Regions from separate parts of the Streptomyces sp. NPDC006879 genome, predicted to be linked through region 3. Evidence: riboswitches for the same ligand, from Rfam matches in the RefSeq annotation. Region 3 holds a riboswitch; each other region holds the start of a gene.
The links. Region 3 has a riboswitch for cyclic di-AMP ahead of ACFYMC_RS12950 (M23 family metallopeptidase). Riboswitches for the same ligand answer to the same signal wherever they lie in the genome.

Region 1 (6,354 bases), on a different contig from region 3:
GCGGTGTTGCCCGGGCGCCGGGGTGATGTAGGTGGTGCTCAGCCCGGGTAACCGTCGCCCCAGCTCCTCTATATAGGGACGGTCGTAGAGGTGGGCCGTGTCGCGGGCCACGACGAACAGCCGAAGGTCCACCTCGGGCGGACGTTGGGCGAGGTCTTCGAGGATGGCCCGTACGGGGGCCCAGCCAGTGCCGGCGGCGATCAGACTCAGTGGTTGGGTCAGGACGTGCGGGATCGTCATGGAGCCGCTGGCCGAGCCCAGCCGGAGCGTTTCTCCCGGCGCCACGTCCCGCACCAGGGCGGTACTGAGTCGACCGCCTTCGATTCGGCTGACGTGCAGGTCGAGGGTGTGGTCGGGGCGCGGGGCGTTGCCCAGGGAGTAGGTGCGCCAGGTAGTCGGCACGCGCTCGCTGGACACGCTGACGTACTGCCCGGGCCGGTAGGGCAGCGGGGGGTCCGGGCGCAGGGTGATCACGGCGATGTCGGATCCGTACTGGAGGTGCCGGATGATCTTTGCGTTCCACCAGGGCGGGTCGGTGCCGGCGGCGGCGCCCTCCATCATCGCGTCGGCGATCAGTGAGTACGCCTCGGTCCAGGCCTTTTCCACGTCCTGGTTCCAGTGCTCGCCAGAGGCCTCGGCGAGGGCGGCCAGCAGACTGGCGCCGACCGCCGCATAGTGCTCGGGGCGGGCCAGGAACTTCCGGTGGTCGCGGCCGAGGTCGCGGAGGTAGGGCAGCAGGGTCTCGTCGTCGAGGCGGGAGACCACGTGGGTGAGGGCGGCGAAGAGGCGGTCGCGTTGCCGCTCCATGTCGGTGAAGGAGTCGGGAAACATGGCCCGGATGGCCGGGTTATGCCAGAAGAGGTGTGAGTAGAAGAACTTGACCGCGTGCTCGGCCCGTCTCTCCACTACTGCGAAGCTGCTCTGCAAGTTCTTGGCATCCACAGATCCGAAAGTAGAAACAACATCTCAGCGATGGCCCAGCTCCATCTGATCTGCGGACAGTCGTGGGTTCGAGGGTGTATAGGGGTGTGAGTCTTGGGGGCACGGGGCTTCGGGATACCGTCGGCGGGTGCATGACGAGACGCCCGTAGCCGCGGCCGGCCCCGCCCCGACCCTCTTCGACTGGGAATTCGCAACCGATCCCTATCCCGCTTACGCGTGGTTGCGTGAGCACTCGCCCGTGCACCGCACCACGCTGCCCAGCGGGGTCGAGGCCTGGTTGGTGACCCGGTACGGGGACGCCCGGCAGGCCCTCGCCGACCAGCGGTTGAGCAAGAATCCGGCGCATCACGCGGAGCCTGCGCATGCGAAGGGCAAGACCGGGATCCCCGGTGAGCGCAAGGCCGAGCTGATGACGCACCTGCTCAACATCGACCCGCCGGACCACACCCGGCTGCGCAGACTGGTGGCCAAGGCGTTCACCCCGCGGAGGGTGGCCGAGTTCACGCCGCGGGTGCAGGAGCTCACCGATCAGCTGATTGATGAATTCGCTACAAAGGGGGAGGCGGATCTCATCCACGAGTTCGCCTTCCCGCTGCCCATCTACGCCATCTGCGAGATGCTCGGAGTACCGCGGGAGGACCAGAACGACTTCCGTGACTGGGCCGGCATGATGATCCGGCACGGTGGCGGCCCGCGGGGCGGGGTGGCCCGTTCGGTGAAGCAGATGCGCGCCTACTTGGCCGATCTGATCCACCGCAAGCGCGCCGACCCGGGGGAGGACCTCATCTCGGGTCTGATCAGGGCGAGCGACCACGGCGAGCACCTGACGGAGAACGAGGCCGCGGCGATGGCCTTCATCCTGCTCTTCGCAGGCTTCGAGACCACGGTCAACCTCATCGGCAACGGCACCTATGCGCTGTTGCGCAACCCGGACCAGCGGTTGCGCCTGCAGAACTCGTTGGCGGCGGGGGAGCGCGGGCTGTTGGAGACAGGGGTCGAGGAACTGTTGCGTTACGACGGGCCGGTGGAGTTGGCCACCTGGCGGTTCGCCACCGAGGACCTGACTCTGGGCGGCCGGCGGATCGAGGCGGGGGACCCGGTGTTGGTCGTGCTGGCGGCTGCGGATCGGGACCCGGCGCGGTTCACGGACCCCGACACCCTTGATCTGTCCCGGCGCGACAACCAACACCTGGGGTACGGGCACGGCATCCACTACTGTCTCGGCGCGCCCCTGGCGCGGCTGGAAGGACAGACCGCGCTCGCCACCTTGCTGACCCGGCTACCCGATTTGCGACTTGGGGGCAATCCGGACGAACTGCGTTGGCGGGGCGGGCTGATCATGCGTGGATTGCGAACACTCCCTGTGGAGTTCACGCCCGTTACGTCACAAAGGAGTTGACGTAGCGTCACTATCGTGACCGGAGCGTGATCTGAGCTGCACCGACTTGTAACAAGTGTTCGGCTGACGCTACTTTCGCCCCCACGTCCTCTGCAGTCCCGCGAAAGGCAACCGCATGCGCTCCGGGAATGGCCGTCATCGGCGCCCCCGTCAGGCCCCCGCGCTCGTCGTCACCGCAGGAGTCACCGGCTCCGCGCTGGCCCTGCCGCTCCTCGCCGCCACCGGCGCTCAGGCTGCCGACGCGGCCACCTGGGACAAGGTGGCCGAATGCGAGAGCGGTGGCGCCTGGAGCGCCGACCAGGGCAACGGCTACTACGGCGGCCTCCAGTTCACCCAGGAGGTCTGGGAGGCCAACGGTGGCCTCGACTTCGCTCCGCGCGCCGATCTGGCCAGCCGTTCGCAGCAGATAGTCGTCGGGGAGAAGGTCCTCGCGGCTCAGGGCCCCTCGGCCTGGCCGCAGTGTTCAGGCCCCGCGGGACTGGTCAAGGACAGCGTCAAGCCTGATGTGGACCCCGGGCTCGGGACGGAGAAGCGGGAGATCGCCCCGGCGCCGATTCGTCCCGCGGACTCCCTTCCGGTGGAAGAGCCCGAGAAGGCGCCCGAGCAGCCCGCGGCCACCCCCTCCGCCCCGGCAACCCCTTCCGCCCCGGTGACGCCGTCCGCGCCCGCGACTCCCGAGCTGCCGGACGCCTCGGCAACCCCGGGTGCTCCCGTCACTCCCACCACTCCCACCACTCCCGTCACTCCCACGGTGCCGGGCACTCCCACTAACCCCGTTGCTCCCACCACCCCTGCGACCCCCACCGCTCCCACCACCCCCGCGACGCCGGGCGCCCCCACCACGCCCGCAGCGAGCCTCGCGCCCGCCACGCCTGCCGGGCCCGAGGTGCCCGTCACCCCTGGCGTGGTGGGCGAGGGCTCGACCGTGACGCCCGTGGCTGGCGCGTCAGGAGTGACGGCCGCGGACCCCGCTGTGGCCATCGGGACGGGCAAGCATCGTGGCGAACCGGCCGAGGAGTCCTCTGGTGCATCCGCCGGGGCGCTCTCTGACGCGGCATCGGATGGTGCATACACGGTCAAGCCGGGCGACAACCTGACGGATATCGCCGGCGCGCACGGAGTCGCGGGTGGCTGGACCGCGATCTATCAGGCGAACGAAGAGGTGATCGGCTCCGATGCCGACCTCATCAAGCCTGGCCAGAGCCTCGATCTGAGCGGCAAATAGGGATACTTGGGGCGCGCCGCTTCTCCGATGCGTGGGTCAATGTCCTGGTTCGCGTAAGTGAGACATGAGTCTCTTCCACCCAACTGGCGCGCCCCTTCGGCGGAGTGTGGTGATTCCGCCCCTCACCTGCGTAAATGCCGGTTCTCTGCTAGGTGTTTTGGGCGTTTTTCCTAGCTTGTCCGATATTGAAGATCGGTAGTGGCTGTGTCTACGGTCTGAACCGCTCGCCACCGCGGGCTCCTTCGACCGCACGCCGAGTCCTGCCGGCGGACGGGGGAACAGTCGTCGCGTCAAGCGCCGAAGGCAGGAGCGGGGGACCCAAGGTTTCCGCCGGGACCGACCACTGAAAGGTGGTCAGGGACCGGCTAGGGGTGAAGCCGAGCGCTAGGACGCTCGGCCGGGCAACTCATTGGCCCGAACCCGACAGCTCACCTCGTAGGCGTCGGTGAGGAGACCTCCATGCAGCTTTCGGGCAAGGGCAAGCATCGCCGTCCGTCCAAGGCCACCCGTATCGTCACCCTCGCCGGCGTCACCGGCGCGGCCGTCGCCGCCCCGCTGATGGCCGTCGGTAGCGCGAACGCCGCCACCGCATCCGAGTGGGACCGCGTCGCGCAGTGCGAGTCCGGTGGCAACTGGTCCATCAACACGGGCAACGGCTACTACGGCGGCCTGCAGTTCTCGCCGTCCACCTGGGCCGCCTACGGGGGCACCGCCTACGCCTCCAGCGCGCACCTGGCGAGCAAGTCCCAGCAGATAGCCATCGCCGAGAAGGTCCTCGCCGGCCAGGGCAAGGGCGCCTGGCCGTCCTGCGGTGTCGGCCTGTCGAACTCCGCATACAAGGGCTCCTCCGCCTCCAAGCCCGCCGCCACCCCGAAGAAGGCCGCTCCGAAGGCCACGGTCAAGAAGAGCACCACGGTCAAGAAGAGCACCACGGTCAAGAAGAGCACCACCGTCAAGAAGAGCGCTCCGGTGCGCAGCGAGCAGGCGCCGACCAGCCGTTCGCAGACCCGCCCGCAGGCCACGGCGCAGGGCTTCAAGAAGGGCGACGGCTCCTACGAGGTGAAGTCGGGCGACACCCTGGGCACCATCGCCGAGGCGAAGGGCGTCAAGGGGGGCTGGCAGAAGCTGTTCGAGCTGAACAAGGACGTCATCAGTGACGCCGACCTGATCTACCCGGGTCAGATGCTGCACCTGAGCTAGGGGTTGGCCGGCCGCGGCCGTCAGTCCGCCGCGGCCCCGCCTCCTCCCGCCCGGCACGTACGGCTGTCCCCGCGTGCCGGGCGGAGCTCTGTCTCGACCTCGGCACCCTTCTGCGGCCGTCTTCTTTGCCCTCTGAAGGAGGCCTTTGACCCCTTTTTCTGTCCAGGGGTCGGGCAGTCGGGCGGTCGAGCTCCCGGAGGCGGTTAGGCTCTAGGCGGCAGGCCACCGCAAGGCCATCACGCCACCGCACATCCAGCGTCACATCCCAGAAGGAGATGCTCGTGCCGTCCATCGACGTCGTCGTAGCCCGGGAAATCCTGGACTCCCGAGGCAACCCCACGGTCGAGGTCGAGGTGGGCCTCGACGACGGCAGCACCGGCCGTGCTGCCGTGCCGTCCGGCGCCTCCACCGGTGCTTTCGAGGCCATCGAGCTCCGCGACGGGGACCCGAACCGCTACCTCGGCAAGGGTGTCGAGAAGGCCGTCCTCGCCGTCATCGAGCAGATCGGCCCGGAGCTCGTCGGCTACGACGCCACCGAGCAGCGTCTGATCGACCAGGCCATGTTCGACCTGGACGCCACCGACAACAAGGGCTCGCTTGGCGCCAACGCCATCCTCGGTGTTTCGCTGGCTGTCGCCCACGCCGCGTCCGAGGCCTCGGACCTCCCGCTCTTCCGCTACCTCGGTGGCCCGAACGCGCACCTGCTGCCCGTTCCGATGATGAACATCCTCAACGGTGGGTCGCACGCCGACTCCAACGTGGACATCCAGGAGTTCATGATCGCGCCGATCGGCGCCGAGTCCTTCTCCGAGGCGCTGCGCTGGGGTACCGAGGTCTACCACACCCTCAAGGCCGTCCTGAAGCGTAAGGGCCTGTCCACCGGCCTTGGCGACGAGGGTGGATTCGCCCCGAACCTGGAGTCCAACCGCGCCGCCCTGGACCTCATTCTTGAGGCCATCAAGGAGGCCGGCTACGCCCCGGGCAAGGACATCGCGCTCGCCCTCGACTGTGCCGCCTCCGAGTTCTACAAGGAAGGCAAGTACGAGTTCGAGGGCCAGTCCCGTTCGGCCGCCGAGATGACCGAGTACTACGAGGAGCTCGTCTCCGCGTACCCGCTGGTCTCCATCGAGGACCCGCTGTTCGAGGACGACTGGGCCGGCTGGAAGGTCATCACTGACAAGCTCGGCACCAGGGTGCAGCTCGTCGGCGACGACCTCTTCGTCACCAACCCCGAGCGCCTGGCCCGCGGCATCGAGGAGGGCTCCGCCAACGCCCTGCTCGTCAAGGTGAACCAGATCGGCTCGCTGACCGAGACCCTCGACGCGGTCGAGCTCGCCCAGCGCAACGGCTTCAAGTGCATGATGTCCCACCGCTCCGGCGAGACCGAGGACGTCACCATCGCTGACCTGGCCGTCGCCACCAACTGCGGCCAGATCAAGACCGGTGCGCCGGCCCGTTCGGAGCGCGTGGCCAAGTACAACCAGCTGCTGCGCATCGAGGAGATCCTCGACGACGCCGCGGTGTACGCGGGTCGCTCGGCCTTCCCGCGCTTCAAGGGCTAATCACCGCTTTCGGGGTTGCAGCCTCC
Region 2 (6,354 bases), on a different contig from region 3:
CCCCGGTCGGAAACTGGTGCGCCGGGGTGAGCAGTACGGCCGGGGCCCCGCTGCCACGAAGGGCGTCCACCCGGATCCCGGCCCCGTCGACGGGGACCGCGACCGTCTCAAGACCTCCGCGCTCCAGTTGTTGCCGGGTACCGAGTGACCCGGGGTCCTCCACCGCCACCGAGTGGACGCTCTCCGTGCGCAGCACCTGGGCGAGGAGCGCGAGCCCCTGGGCGACGCCTGCCACGATGCACACCTCGGCGGGCTCCGCGCGGATCCCCCGGTTCCGGGCCAGCCAGCCGGCAACGGCTCGTCGGAGCTCCAAGGTGCCCTGCGCGTCGGCGTACCCGAGGGCCTCGGACGGCAGGGTGGCAAGGAGGGACCGCTCGGCGCGCAGCCAGGCCGCCCGCGGGAACGCCGCGAGGTCGGGCACTCCGGGAGAGAGGTCGATCCGGCAGGGGTGCGTACGCAGTTCCTCGACGACTCCGTCACGGACGGGACCGCTGAAGGGCTCCTCCGGGAAGCTGGAGGTCGCTTCGCCGGCGCCGCCATTCGCCGGCGTTCCGGGGCGCGCACCGGCCGCGGGAGCGGCGAGGACCACCGTGCCGGCGCGGCCCCGACCGGCCATCTGGCCGTCCTCCGCCAGGCGCCGGTAGGCCTCGGTCACCACTCCACGCGAGATGTGCAGCTCCTCGGCCAGGACTCGGGTCGCGGGCAACCTGCTGCCCACCTGGAGACGACCGTCTGCGATGGCTGATCGCAGTTGCTCGGCCAGCCAGTCGGCACGACCACCGCGAGGGACATGGCCGATGTCCAGCTGCAGGAAGTCCGAGCTCGTAGTTATGGACCTTTTGACCGGCTCATCTTTGGACCTGTTCACAGGGCCATTGTCTACCCAAGGTTGAGGTCATGCACCTGATCTCAACTTCTTGCTCAGCACCGCCCCCGTCCCCTGTGCGTCGTGTCGGTCCGGGCGTCGTGGGCATGGCGCTGGTGGGAGCCGGTGTCACCGCCTCCCGCACCCTCGACTCGGCGCCCCTGTTCACCGCCCAGGCCATCCGTTACGCGTCAGCTGCTCTGCTGCTGCTCGCGCTGGCCCGGCTGGGGCGGGTCACGCTCACCCTTCCGCGCGGCGGCGAGTGGCTGTGGCTGGCGGGCGTCGCAGCCACCGGGCTGGTGCTGTTCAACGTGGCCGTGGTCCGCGGGGTCGCGCACGCCGAACCCGCGGTCATCGCGGTATCCGTCGCCTGCGTTCCGGTGCTGCTCTGTGTCCTTGGCCCCCTGCTCCAGCGGCGGCGCCCCACCAGACGGGTCCTGCTCGCCGCGGTGCTGGTGACGGCCGGCGGGATGCTGGTGGAGGGCCTGGGCCGTACCGATGGCACCGGAGTGGCGTGGGCCGCCCTCGCCCTGGCCTGCGAGGCGGCCTTCACCTTGCTTGCCGTTCCGGTGCTCGCCCGGCACGGGGCCTTCGGGGTTTCCATCCACGCGGTGTGGCTGGGCACGCTGCTGTTCACGCTCCTCGCCCTGTGCACGGAGGGGACCTCGGCGGCGGCGCGGCTGGGGGTGAGGGACGCGGTGGCGATCGCCTACCTTGCGGTCCTCGTCACGGCCGCCGCCTTCGTGCTCTGGTACCGGACGGTCGCTGCCGTCGGCGCGGACCGGGCCGGACTGCTGGCAGGGACGGCTCCGCTGGCAGCGGCGGGGACCGACGCCCTGGTCGGTGGCGGTGCGCCGGGGCCCTTGGTGTGGCTCGGCATGCTCGTGATCGTCGGCGCTCTCACCGTCGGGCTGTGGAATCCGCGGCGGCCGATCGCCCCTTCGGCGCCGGTTCGGCCGAGCGGATCCGAAGCGCAGAGGGGCGAAGGGGTGGGTGCGGGTCCGGCCCGCTCATGAGGCCTGGCGCGCGGAGCCGGGGCAGGCCAGGACGGCGTTGGAACGCCGCTGCCGGCCCCGGGGTCCGGGGCCGGCAGGAGGAGGGGTGCGTCAGTAGGCGCCGAAGACGTTGTCGATGGAGCCGTACCGCTTGGCGGCGTAGTTGCAGGCCGCGGTGATGTTGGCGACCGGGTCGTATGAGTCGAAGGAGGTCCCGGGCACGTGGTAGGCGCGGAACGTCGGGTCGATCACCTGGAGCAGGCCCTTGGAGGGGATGCCGTTGCGCGCGTTGATGTCCCAGTTGTTGATCGCGAGCGGGTTGCCGCTGGATTCACGCATGATGTTGCGGTGGATACCGGCGTAAGTGCCGGGAATACCGTGCTTGGCCATGATGTCCAGGGACTCGCGGATCCACCCGTCGAGGTTGTTGGCGTAGGTCTTCGCCGCGGCCTTGACTGCTGTCTGGGTCGCTGTGACCGCCTTCGCGCTGCTCGTCGTCCCGGCCGCGGCGACCGTGGCGATCGCGCCACCGGCTCCTGCCGAAGCCTTGGCCTTGGCGCCGATCGTGAGCTCAAGCCCGGGATGGATCAGCGAGGGGTCGACTCCGACGGCGCCGCGGTTGTCGCTGTACAGCTGCTTCCAGCCGCCGCTCACCGCGTGCTTCTCCGCGATCTTCGACAGGGAGTCTCCCGCGACCACCGCGTAGGTGACCGTCGAGGCCTTGGCCTGTACGGCGGCGACCGCCGTGGTGGCGACCGCGGCCTTGGGAGCGGCCAGCACGGCCGCACTGCTCGGAGCGGCCTGCGCGGTGGCGGCGCCCATCACGGGCAGGGCCAGTACGGCGCTTCCCGTCCCCGCTACGAGGAATCGACGGGCGAGGGCGTTCCTCTTGGTACGGCGGTGCTTACCCTTTGCAGGCATGGTGAATTTCCTCTCCATCGCCTACGAGGTGAGCTGTCGGGTTCGGGCTGAAGATGCCCGGCCGCCACATGTGTGCGACTTCACCCCAAGCCGTTCCGCATCGCGGACCGGCGACTTACCTGGGTCCCCCGCTCCTGCCGTATGGGTGTGGGGTTCCAGATGGCGGCAGGACTCGGCGTTCCACCCGGAATGACGGTGACATTAGGCGAAGCGCAGCTCGCAGAACAAGGCGGAAATCTTCTCCGCAAAGCACTGCCGAGCACTAACCGGTGGTGAATTCGAGATCACTTCCGGAGATCAAACTTTCAACTCTCCTTTCAGTGTTCGGATTCCCCGGAACACCCATTGATCACTTCACCGTCAAGGCCGTGACCCAAATCACCTGACACCCCAAGACACAACGACCCAAATCGCCCATTAAGCGCGCATAACGATCCAAAGCGACCCCCGCAGAAACGGGCGCTTCGATCAACCACTCAAAGTAATTCGCCAATTCCCAGATGACTTTGACGGCCGCCCAGAAACACCCCCACCATCACCCGAAGAACGCGTCGCACCCCGCCGCGGAGCAGGACCGGCCCGGCGAGCGCATGGGAGAACGAGAAAGGAAGCCGTCGCGGGAAGGCGATCGACCGTCGGGGAGATGGCACGAACCTCCACTCGGGCAGCCCCAACTGACAGCCCGTAACTCCTCGCCCGGACCGGCGTCGGTACCGGCCGACACCGAGCAGGGGCGAGTGGCACGGCATGCCGTGCCACCCCCGGGCCACGGAACTGCGCGAGGGACACGGCTCGTTGGTCCACGGACCGTCGGGCCCCGACGCCCGGATTCAGACCGAGTCACCCGTACCGCCCCGCGGCGCGGTACAGAGGGCGACCTGCGGCAGCCACCCGCGTCCGGCCACGCACCCCTACCCGCGGAGTGACTGCCGCGTCACCGGCCGCCACCGCCCTCCCCTCCCCGCTCGCCGGTCCGGTCGCGGGCGCGGACAATGAGGGGCGAGGCGCCGCGCTCCTGTCGACCAGGCGGCGGCTCTTGCCGGCAAGGGTGGGTGGACGATGCCGACGTGGCGACTGCGGGACTTCCACGACGATGACCTGGACAGCGCCATCCAGATCTGGGACCAGGACCGAGCGCCACAGGACCTCCCGGCCGTTTTCCCGGTTTCCGAGGTGATGTCCGTCGCCCGGACCGGCGGGCCCGCCGTGGTCGCGGTGGTCGGCGACGACATGGTGGGCATGGCAGTGGCCCAGGCCCAGGGGGAACGGGCCTGGATCACCCTGGTCGCGCTCTCCGAGACCTGGCGCAACCGTGGAGTCGGCAGCGCTCTGATCGCCGAACTCGAACGGCGCCTGCGCGTGCGTGGGGTGCGCCGCATCAGCGCCCTGCTGGCGCCGGGGGCAACCGGGACCGCGGCTCTGGACAACTGCGGCTACCGTTCCCGCGACGGCCTGGTGTTCTACGAGAAGGTCGAGCACCTCGGTGCGAGTGACGCCGGCCTGCTCGCCGAACTCGGCGGCAGGGTGCTCGCGCCGGGACTGTGGGACGCCCTGGCGGGGATGGAACGCGAGAAGGCGTCGATCGAACGGCGGATCGTGCTTCCCCTGGTCGAGCGTTCCCTCGCCGAACAGTACGGAGTGACCCCGCCGAAAGCCGTCATCCTCTTCGGCCCACCGGGTACCGGGAAGACGAGCTTCGCCAAAGCCGTGGCCTCCCGGCTGGAATGGCCCTTCGTGGAGATCTTCCCTTCCCGCCTCGCCGCGGGCTCCTCGGGTGGCTTGGCCACCTCGCTTCGGGACACCTTTGCGGATCTGGCCGAACTGCAGTCCGTTCTGTTGTTCATCGACGAGGTCGAGGAGATCGCCGGGGCCAGGTCAGGTCTGGCCATCGACCCCGGCCACGGCGTCACCAATGAACTCCTCAAACTTATTCCAGGATTCCGTGACCATGACGACCGACTGTTGATCTGTGCCACCAATTCCGTCAGATCCCTGGATCTGGCTTTCCTGCGCCCCGGACGTTTCGACTACGTGATTCCCGTCGGCCCTCCGGACCCAGCTGCCCGAGCCGCGATCTGGCAGCGTTACCTGGGTTCGGCCGCTGGCCGGGTCGATCTCCAACGCCTGGTGGCGGCCAGCGAGATGTTCACCCCGGCGGATATCGAATTCGCCGCCCGCAAAGGCGCTCACACGGCGTTCGAACGGGAAGTCGTGGATCGGGCGGGCGAGCCGGCCAGCACCGGGGACTATCTCAAGGCCGTGGCCGACACCCGCCCCACACTCACCGACCAGGCACTCACCGAGTTCCACGAGGACATCGAGCGGCACGGACGCGTGTGAGGACTGTCCCTCGGTACCCGGTGGATCAACACGCCGCGTCAGATGTGCCGTGCCACAAGGGTGGACACCTTCCTCGGATCACCGCCAGCTGTCCGGGCTGCGCAGTCGACCGATGGGACGAGTACGACCACACATGCTGAAAGCTGATAGACGACGCGACACGCCCAAAGGGGGATCTATCACTCAGGATTGGCGTCCCCCAGCATGCGGGATGAACCGCCGGGTACGCGCCGACACCAACGGGCCCCTCGACCACGGGGCACCACTCACCGAGGGGATCGAGATGTCCGAGCGCACGACCCTGTCCCGCAGAGGTTTCCTCTCCGGCACGACGCTCCTGGGAGGCCTTGCCCTGGCTCCGGCGCTGATGACCGGCTGTAGCCGCACCGAGAGCGGGACAGGTGGCCCGCAGGCGGACGCCGACCTGCTGGGGAAGTTGCGCAAGCAGGGATTCGTCAGGGTGGGCTTCGCCGGTGAAGCTCCGTACGGTTTCAAGGACGGCAACCAACTGGCGGGCCAGGCTCCCACCCTGCACAAGGAGATCTTCTCCCAACTCGGCGTGGCCGAACTACGGCCCACCCTGACGGACTTCGGCGCCCTGATTCCCGGCTTGCTCGCGGACCGCTTCGACGTGGTGAGTGCCGGCATGGCGATCACACCGGAACGCTGCGCCAAAGTGATCTTCTCTGAGCCGGAGTTCGTCTCCCCGACGGCACTGATGGTGCGCAGCAAGAACCCCAAGGGTCTCAGCGACCTGAAATCCTGCGCGGACAAGGGCGTGACGGTCGGAGTGCTGACGGCCGCGGTGGAAAGCGGCTACGCGAAGGGAGCCGGAGTCTCGGCATCGAAGATCAAGTCGCTGGCGAAGCAGCAGGACGGGCTCGACGCACTGGTGGCCGGCCGGATCGAGGCCTTTGCGCTCACCGGCATCTCGCTGCGCTGGCTCGCCCAGTCCAACAAGGGTGCGGCCGTCGAGGTGCTGGACCCCTTCCTGCCCGAGCTCGACGGCAAGAAGCAGTACAGCCCCGGCGGCGCAGTCTTCCGACCGAACGCCACCGCACTGCGCGACGCCTTCAACACCGAACTCGCGAAGATCACCGGTGATCCGGACCGCTACGTCTCGCTCATCGGCAAGTACGGCTTCACCAGCCGGGAGATCCCACCCTCGACGCTGCGGACGGCTGATCTGTGCGGGTCATGACGAGGGCGTCGCATGACTGACTTCCTCGCCGA
Region 3 (6,354 bases):
CACAGATGGCGGCCGATGACCCGGGCACCGGGATCCTCGCCGTCGACGTGCACACCCCCGGGCAGGGCAACCTCCTCGGCCTCGCCGAACGGATGGGCCTGCGCAACGTACGAGTCGGCAACGGCGACGCGGTCATCTTGCTGAGGGAACAGCTGCCAGCCGCCTCTCTGGCGGGCCTTCGGGTGTACTTCCCCGACCCGTGGCCCAAGAAGCGCCACCACAAACGCAGGCTGATCCAGGCCGAGTTCCTCACCCTGGCCGCCACCAGACTCGCCCCCGGCGCAATCCTGCACTGCGCCACGGACTGGGAGCCCTACGCGGAGCAGATGCTGGAGGTGCTCAGTGCGCACCCCGATTTCGAGAACACCCAGCCGGAAGGCGGCTACGCGCCACGTCCCGCCTCGCGCCCACTGACCCGCTTCGAAGGCCAGGGCCTCGACAAGGGGCACGTCGTACACGACTTGCTGTTCCGTCGCATCGAGAACTGAAGACGTCACCCCCCGTGCCCGCTCGGCTCGTTAGAGTCACAGGGTGTACTTCCGTCCGTCCCTCCCGTCCCCCCGTGCGGGCGCCCTGATCCTCCTGCTGGCCACTGCCGGCACGGTCATGGCGGTGCTGGTGCGGGAGCGGACCGGCACCGAGGGCTTCCTGGTCGGGCTGGGGCTCTCCATGCCGCCGGTCCCGCTGCTGGTCCTGGCCTTCCGCTGGCTCGACCGCAGCGGGCGGCCAGGGCTCTGGCCGAGCCGGCTGTTCGCTTTCAGCTGGGGCGCCTGCGCCGCCGCGCTGATCTCGCTGCTGGCCAACGGCTACGCGACCCGCTGGATAGCCTCGATGGTCTCCGACCCGGAGAGCGCCGACCACCTCGGCTCGCTCGCCGTGGCACCCGTGGTCGAGGAGATCGCAAAGGGCTCGGCCCTCCTCCTGCTGTTCCTCTTCTGCCGGACCCAGCTGTCCGGGATCCTCGACGGGGTGGTGCTCGCGGGGCTCACCGCTACCGGGTTCGCCTTTACCGAGAACATCCTCTACCTCGGCAACGCGTTCACCGAGGACCTCGATCAGGTGCCGACCGGCACCGCTCCGGCGGTTCTGGCCTCGCTGACCGCCGCGACCTTCTTCGTACGGATCGTCGTCTCCCCTTTCGCCCATCCCCTGTTCACCGTGCTCACCGGCATCGGGTTCGGGTGCGCCGCCTTGTGGGCGACGGCCCCTCTCGTTCGCCGGACCGCGGCCCCCCTGCTGGGCGTGGCCCTGGCGATGGGGGTGCACGCGGTGTGGAACGGCTCCTCGGTACTGGGCGAGTACGGCTTCTACGCCGTGTACGTGTTGTTCATACTGCCGGCGCTGGCGCTGCTGAGCTGGCTTGCCCTCTGGTTCCGGGACGGGTGCGCGGAGCAGTTGGAGACCGGCGTTCCGACCGCGGTGGCCGCGGTCGGAACGGTGACCCGACTGGACGTCACGCGGAGGCTGCCGTCAGCGCGTCCAGCTCCCCTTCCGTCAGCCGCAGTTCCGCCACCGCGATGAGCGCCGGGAGCTGTTCGACGGTGCGGGCGCTGGCGATCGGCGCCACGACGGTGGGCTGGGCCGCCAGCCAGGCGAGGGCCACCGTGGCGATCTCGACGCCGCGGGTCTCGGCGATCCCGTCCAAGGCGGCGAGCACACGTCGCCCCCGCTCAGTGGAAAGGTGCTTGCCGGCACCTTCGGCGCGGGCCGAGTCGACCTCGGCGCCCGGGCGGTACTTGCCGGTGAGGAAACCGGAGGCCAGCGCGTAGTAGGGCGCGGCGGCCAAGCCGAAGCGGGCGGCCGTCTCGGCGAGCGGGCCCTCGTAGGTGTCTCGGGAAACCAGGTTGTAGTGCGGCTGCAGGGCCACGTACCGGGCGAGTCCCTCACGCTCGGAGAAGGCCAGGGACTCGGCGAGGCGCTCGGCGCTCAGGTTGGAGGCGGCGATCGCGCGGACCTTGCCCTCCTTCACCAGCAGATCGAGGGCGCCGATGATCTCTTCCACCGGCACGGAGGGGTCGTCGAAGTGCGTGTAGTAGAGGTCGATGTAGTCGGTGCCCAGGCGGCGCAGCGACTCCTCCGCGCCTGCCTTGATGGTGCTCGCCGCCAGTCCCGTGTACTGGGGGTGCGCGCCGACTTTGGTGGCGACGACGACCTCCGCGCGGTTCCCGCGGGCGGCCAGCCACTCCCCGATGATCCGCTCGGATTCCCCGCCCGCGTTGCCGGGCACCCACGAGGAGTAGACGTCAGCGGTGTCGACGAAGTTGCCGCCGGCGGCGGCGTAGGCGTCGAGGACGGCGAAGGACTGTTCACGGTCTGCGGTCCAGCCGAAGACGTTGCCGCCGAGGGCGAGCGGGAAGACGTGGAGGTCGGAGGAGCCAAGCTGGCGAAGTGTGGTCATATGATCACTCAACTTCCAACGGATCACTCGTATTCCGACCGCCGGCGAAGTCAGACCCTCAGTCCCTTGCCCCGCAACCAGGCCAGCGGATCATTGGTGGAGCCGCCGACCCGGACCTCGAGGTGGAGATGCGGGCCCGTGACGTTTCCGGTGGCACCCACCCGGCCGATGGTCTCGCCGGCGCCCACGCTGCCGCCGGTCACCGACATCGAGGACAGGTGGCAGTACCAGACCTCGGTCCCGTCCGGCAGTTGGAGCACGATGCGGTACCCGTACGCACCGGACCAACCGGCCGAGGTGATCTTCCCCCCGTGCACCGCCTTGACCGGGGTCCCCGTCGGGGCGGCGAAGTCGAGGCCGGTGTGGTGGCCGGAGGACCACATGGAGCCCGCCGTGCCGTAGTGGGCGGTGAGCGTGTAGGCGGACGTCGGCAGGGAGTAACCCGAGGCCGCCTTGGCCGACTTGGCCTGCCTCTCCGCTTCGGCCCTCGCCTTGGCTTCGGCTTCCGCCTTGGCCTTCGCCTCAGCCTCCTTGCGCTCGGCCTCCTTGCGCTCGGCCTCCTGGCGCTCGGCCTCCGCCTTGGCCTCGGCCTCCTGGCGCTGCTGCTCGGCCTCTTCCGCGGCAGCCTCCGCCGCGGCCTCCGCGGCAGCCGCCTCAGCCGCAGCCGCAGCCGAGTCCTCCTGCTGCTCGGCCTGCTGCAGGATCCGGGCACGCAACACCTCGCCCGCATCGCTCTGTCCCGCCGCCGCCTGCTCGACGGTGACCCCGGCCATCGTCAGCGGAGCCTCCACCACGGCAGGCGCCTGCTGGCCACTCGCCGCACGCTCCTCAAGGGCGCCCTCGGCCCGGGTCGCCCCGCCCGCGTGGTCCTCGTCCTTACCCAGGCCGGTGCCGCCGATCAGGTCGCCCACCGTGGGCAGCGATATGGACACCGGCGGCTTGTCCTGGGCAGTGGCTATGCCGCCGGCACCCACTGCCGCGATGACGCCCACCCCGAGAACGGTGGAACTCCGCACCAGGCTGCCGCGCTGCTTGACCACCCGGTGACGCCCCCGGACGGGGCGGACCGAGTCCTCGGTCGGGCTCCACTCGCCCCAGGCGCCAGCCCCGAGTTCGACGCCGCCCTCCTCGCCGATCCCGTCACGGGCGACGAGCTCTCCGACCGCTACGGGCTCCGCGGACGGGGGAGTCATGAGCGCCTCGGCAGCGGCGGAGGCAGACCAGTTGGACGACACGAGGCGGTCCTTCCCTTCCTTCTCGCCTACCGGGTTAGCTGACGGGTTCGGAGCAGGAAGGTCTCCTACAGGCCAGTACGACCCGATTCACCCCAAGTTGGTGGTTCCCCGGTTCCCCTGTGGGATTCGGCGCGCACGCGCACGGTGCCGTCTCTTGCGACGGCTGAGACAACCGCGCTGCGTTATCGAACGTTAATAGAAGCAAGGGGTTGATTCCAAGCCGTAACCAGAATGAGGTTTGACCCGAAGTCACCCTGGAATGCGAAGAGGTTCGAGGCGGCTACGGAGTGTGCGAAGCGCGGGATCAAATCCCCCAAAGCAGAGCGGACTCACCGCTTCCAGCGCTGCCCTGGGGTCGGTCCGGACCGACCCCCTTCATCACCAGCCACCACAGCGACCGTCCGCCGCTTGACCGGCTGCCCCGCACCCGGCCTCCCCACGGCGAGCAACGCGAGGTCGTCCGTGGTCCCACCACCGGTGTGCCGCCGCACATCGGAGATCAACGCGGAGAGCAGCCCGTCCGGCCCCGGAAAGATCCGACCCCGCAGCCGCTCGGCCGGATCGTAGAAGACTCCCCCAGCATCACGAGCCTCCGTCAGGCCGTCGGTATGGAGCAGCAACATCGCCCCAGCGGGGAAGGGCCACTCCACCACCCGGCCCGGCAACGGCGCCAACTCCCCCAGGCCGAGCGGCAGCGCCGGCTCCTCGGGTGCCAGACGGTCCAACCGTCCGTCGGCGTAGAGCAGGAGCGGTTCCGGATGGCCACGGTTGAGCAACCGCACCACCAGCTCCTCCCGCGGCACCTCCGCCAGCACACACGTGGTGAAGCCCTCGGCGGCCTCCGACTCCGAGTACCGCGCCCGCTCCCTGACCAACGCCCGCTCCAGCCTCCGCGCCACCCCCTGAAGGTCGGGTTCCTGTTCCGCGGCCTCCCGGAAGGCGCCGATGACCACGGCGACCACCTCCACCGCGTCCAGGCCCTTGCCCCGCACGTCACCGACCGCGAGCCGGACGCCGAACGGTGTCTCCTGCACGGCGTACAGATCCCCGCCGATGAACGCGTCCGCATGCGCCGCCTCGTACCTCGCGGCCACCTCCAGGCCACCCAACCGCTCCGCCGGCTTCGGCAGGACGGCCCGCTGCGCGACCTCCGCCACCCCGCGGGCCGAGGCCAACTGCCGGTCACCACGGCGCACCACCCGGTTGATGAGCACCGCCAGAGCGGCGACGGTCAGCACCGTGAGGAGCTCGGTGACCGCCTCCATTCGCAGAGCGCTGCCCTGATGCAGGTGGAGGAGCACCAAGATGCCCCAAGCCGTCCCGCCCGTGATCAAGGTGGCACCCATCCCGAAGAAGGGAGCGGCCACCAGCGGAGCAGCGGAGAAGAAGGGGGAACCGGTGAAGTCGGCGGGTGTGAGCACGGCGAAGAGCAGGCCGAAGCAGATCAACAGCGGCGGTAGCAGCCGTACGAAACGCCGGGTGGCACCCAGCCTGGTGTCCGCACCCGCTGCATCCGCTGTGTGGCCCACCGGCTGCCCCGCCATGAGTCCAGGCTGTGCCCAGCGCGGCGGGCCAGCGAGCGCTGGCCCGCCGATCGGAGTACCTCCGGATACGACCAGGGCCCGAATCCATCAGATGGATTCGGGCCCTGGTCTTCAAGTAGCGGGGACAGGATTTGAACCTGCGACCTCTGGGTTATGAGCCCAGCGAGCTACCGAGCTGCTCCACCCCGCGTCGTTGAACACAAGCTTACGGCATCTCCGGAGTGCTTCTTACCAGCCTGCCCGGACCGGGCGCCGGATCCGCCGTGACCCGTGCGCGCGGGTGATCGAACCAGTCAACGGCGACGCCCGTCCGCCGGCGTCCGAGCCCACATCAGGCCCCCGCCATGGCCACTCCGAGCCGACTGGTGACCGGCACGACGAGGGTCCTGCGACCCCCGGATCCTCCGCCCGGTCCTGCCCCCGGAGCCGAGGTCGCAGGACCGGAACCGACGGACCCACGCCGGAATGTCGGGGCACCCCCTGGGCCATGGAGGCACCGTGCGGCGGACAGCGGGCGGTACGGGCAGCGGCGTGCGACATCGACTGACACAATGCCAGCCGATGCAACCGGCACCACGGGGTGGCCGTCGCCGTGATCGGCTGAAGTCTGCCTCCCGGACCGACCAGGGAGGGACGCCCATGACAGGACCGCGCCCGAGGCGGGCGACCAGTCCGGCCGCGCGCAGACTGCGCGGCCTCCAGCACGATCAGCCCGGCGGTGAAGGCGGCTCACCGCTGAAGGACAAGAGGGCTTGGGTAACGGCCGTGGTGTTCCCCGCCATCATGGTCATGGTCGCCGCCGTGGTTCCCGGGGGATTGGGTTGGCTCTCCGGCCTGTTCGCGGAGCCGCCGAGCCTGAAGGCGTACTCCAGCGGGCCGGACGGTTGCGTCCCTCGCTACTGGGCAGGGAGCACCTCCGAACTGAGGGTGGAGCCCGGCGCGCTCAGGTCCGGGGGCGTGCCCGTGGCGGACCCACGATGGGGCATGGTCGTCTCCGCTCCGGTCACTTTGCAGGCCAAGAGCGACCAGAGCATCGTGGTGACGGACCTGCGCGTTGACGTGATCTCCGCCAGACCCGTCCCGAGCACGGGGCAGGTCATCGACGCGGAGGATTGCGGCGGCGGGATCGACGTACGGCCCTTTGACGTCGACCTGGCCAGTCGGCCCGTATCAGTGA

Region 1: linked by a shared signal. The riboswitch ahead of ACFYMC_RS18315 (transglycosylase family protein) and the one ahead of ACFYMC_RS12950 (M23 family metallopeptidase) in region 3 are both predicted to bind cyclic di-AMP.
Region 2: linked by a shared signal. The riboswitch ahead of ACFYMC_RS21305 (transglycosylase SLT domain-containing protein) and the one ahead of ACFYMC_RS12950 (M23 family metallopeptidase) in region 3 are both predicted to bind cyclic di-AMP.

Annotation. Positions count from the first base shown of each region.
Region 1 is NZ_JBIAGC010000023.1:11,768-18,121, forward strand. It holds gene ACFYMC_RS18300 (globin domain-containing protein) at 1-942, opposite strand, end outside; gene ACFYMC_RS18305 (cytochrome P450) at 1,070-2,341, shown strand; gene ACFYMC_RS18310 (transglycosylase family protein) at 2,457-3,566, shown strand; cyclic di-AMP (ydaO/yuaA leader) riboswitch at 3,852-4,023, shown strand; gene ACFYMC_RS18315 (transglycosylase family protein) at 4,026-4,766, shown strand; gene eno (phosphopyruvate hydratase) at 5,042-6,328, shown strand.
Region 2 is NZ_JBIAGC010000031.1:13,490-19,843, forward strand. It holds gene ACFYMC_RS21295 (PLP-dependent aminotransferase family protein) at 1-868, opposite strand, end outside; gene ACFYMC_RS21300 (DMT family transporter) at 973-1,881, shown strand; gene ACFYMC_RS21305 (transglycosylase SLT domain-containing protein) at 1,972-2,781, opposite strand; cyclic di-AMP (ydaO/yuaA leader) riboswitch at 2,785-2,969, opposite strand; gene ACFYMC_RS21310 (ATP-binding protein) at 3,841-5,121, shown strand; gene ehuB (ectoine/hydroxyectoine ABC transporter substrate-binding protein EhuB) at 5,405-6,322, shown strand; gene ehuC (ectoine/hydroxyectoine ABC transporter permease subunit EhuC) at 6,335-6,354, shown strand, end outside.
Region 3 is NZ_JBIAGC010000013.1:15,140-21,493, forward strand. It holds gene trmB (tRNA (guanosine(46)-N7)-methyltransferase TrmB) at 1-488, shown strand, start outside; gene ACFYMC_RS12940 (PrsW family intramembrane metalloprotease) at 532-1,521, shown strand; gene ACFYMC_RS12945 (aldo/keto reductase) at 1,454-2,398, opposite strand; gene ACFYMC_RS12950 (M23 family metallopeptidase) at 2,449-3,591, opposite strand; cyclic di-AMP (ydaO/yuaA leader) riboswitch at 3,642-3,775, opposite strand; gene ACFYMC_RS12955 (PP2C family protein-serine/threonine phosphatase) at 3,963-5,177, opposite strand; tRNA gene ACFYMC_RS12960 (tRNA-Met) at 5,294-5,367, opposite strand; gene ACFYMC_RS12965 (hypothetical protein) at 5,817-6,354, shown strand, end outside.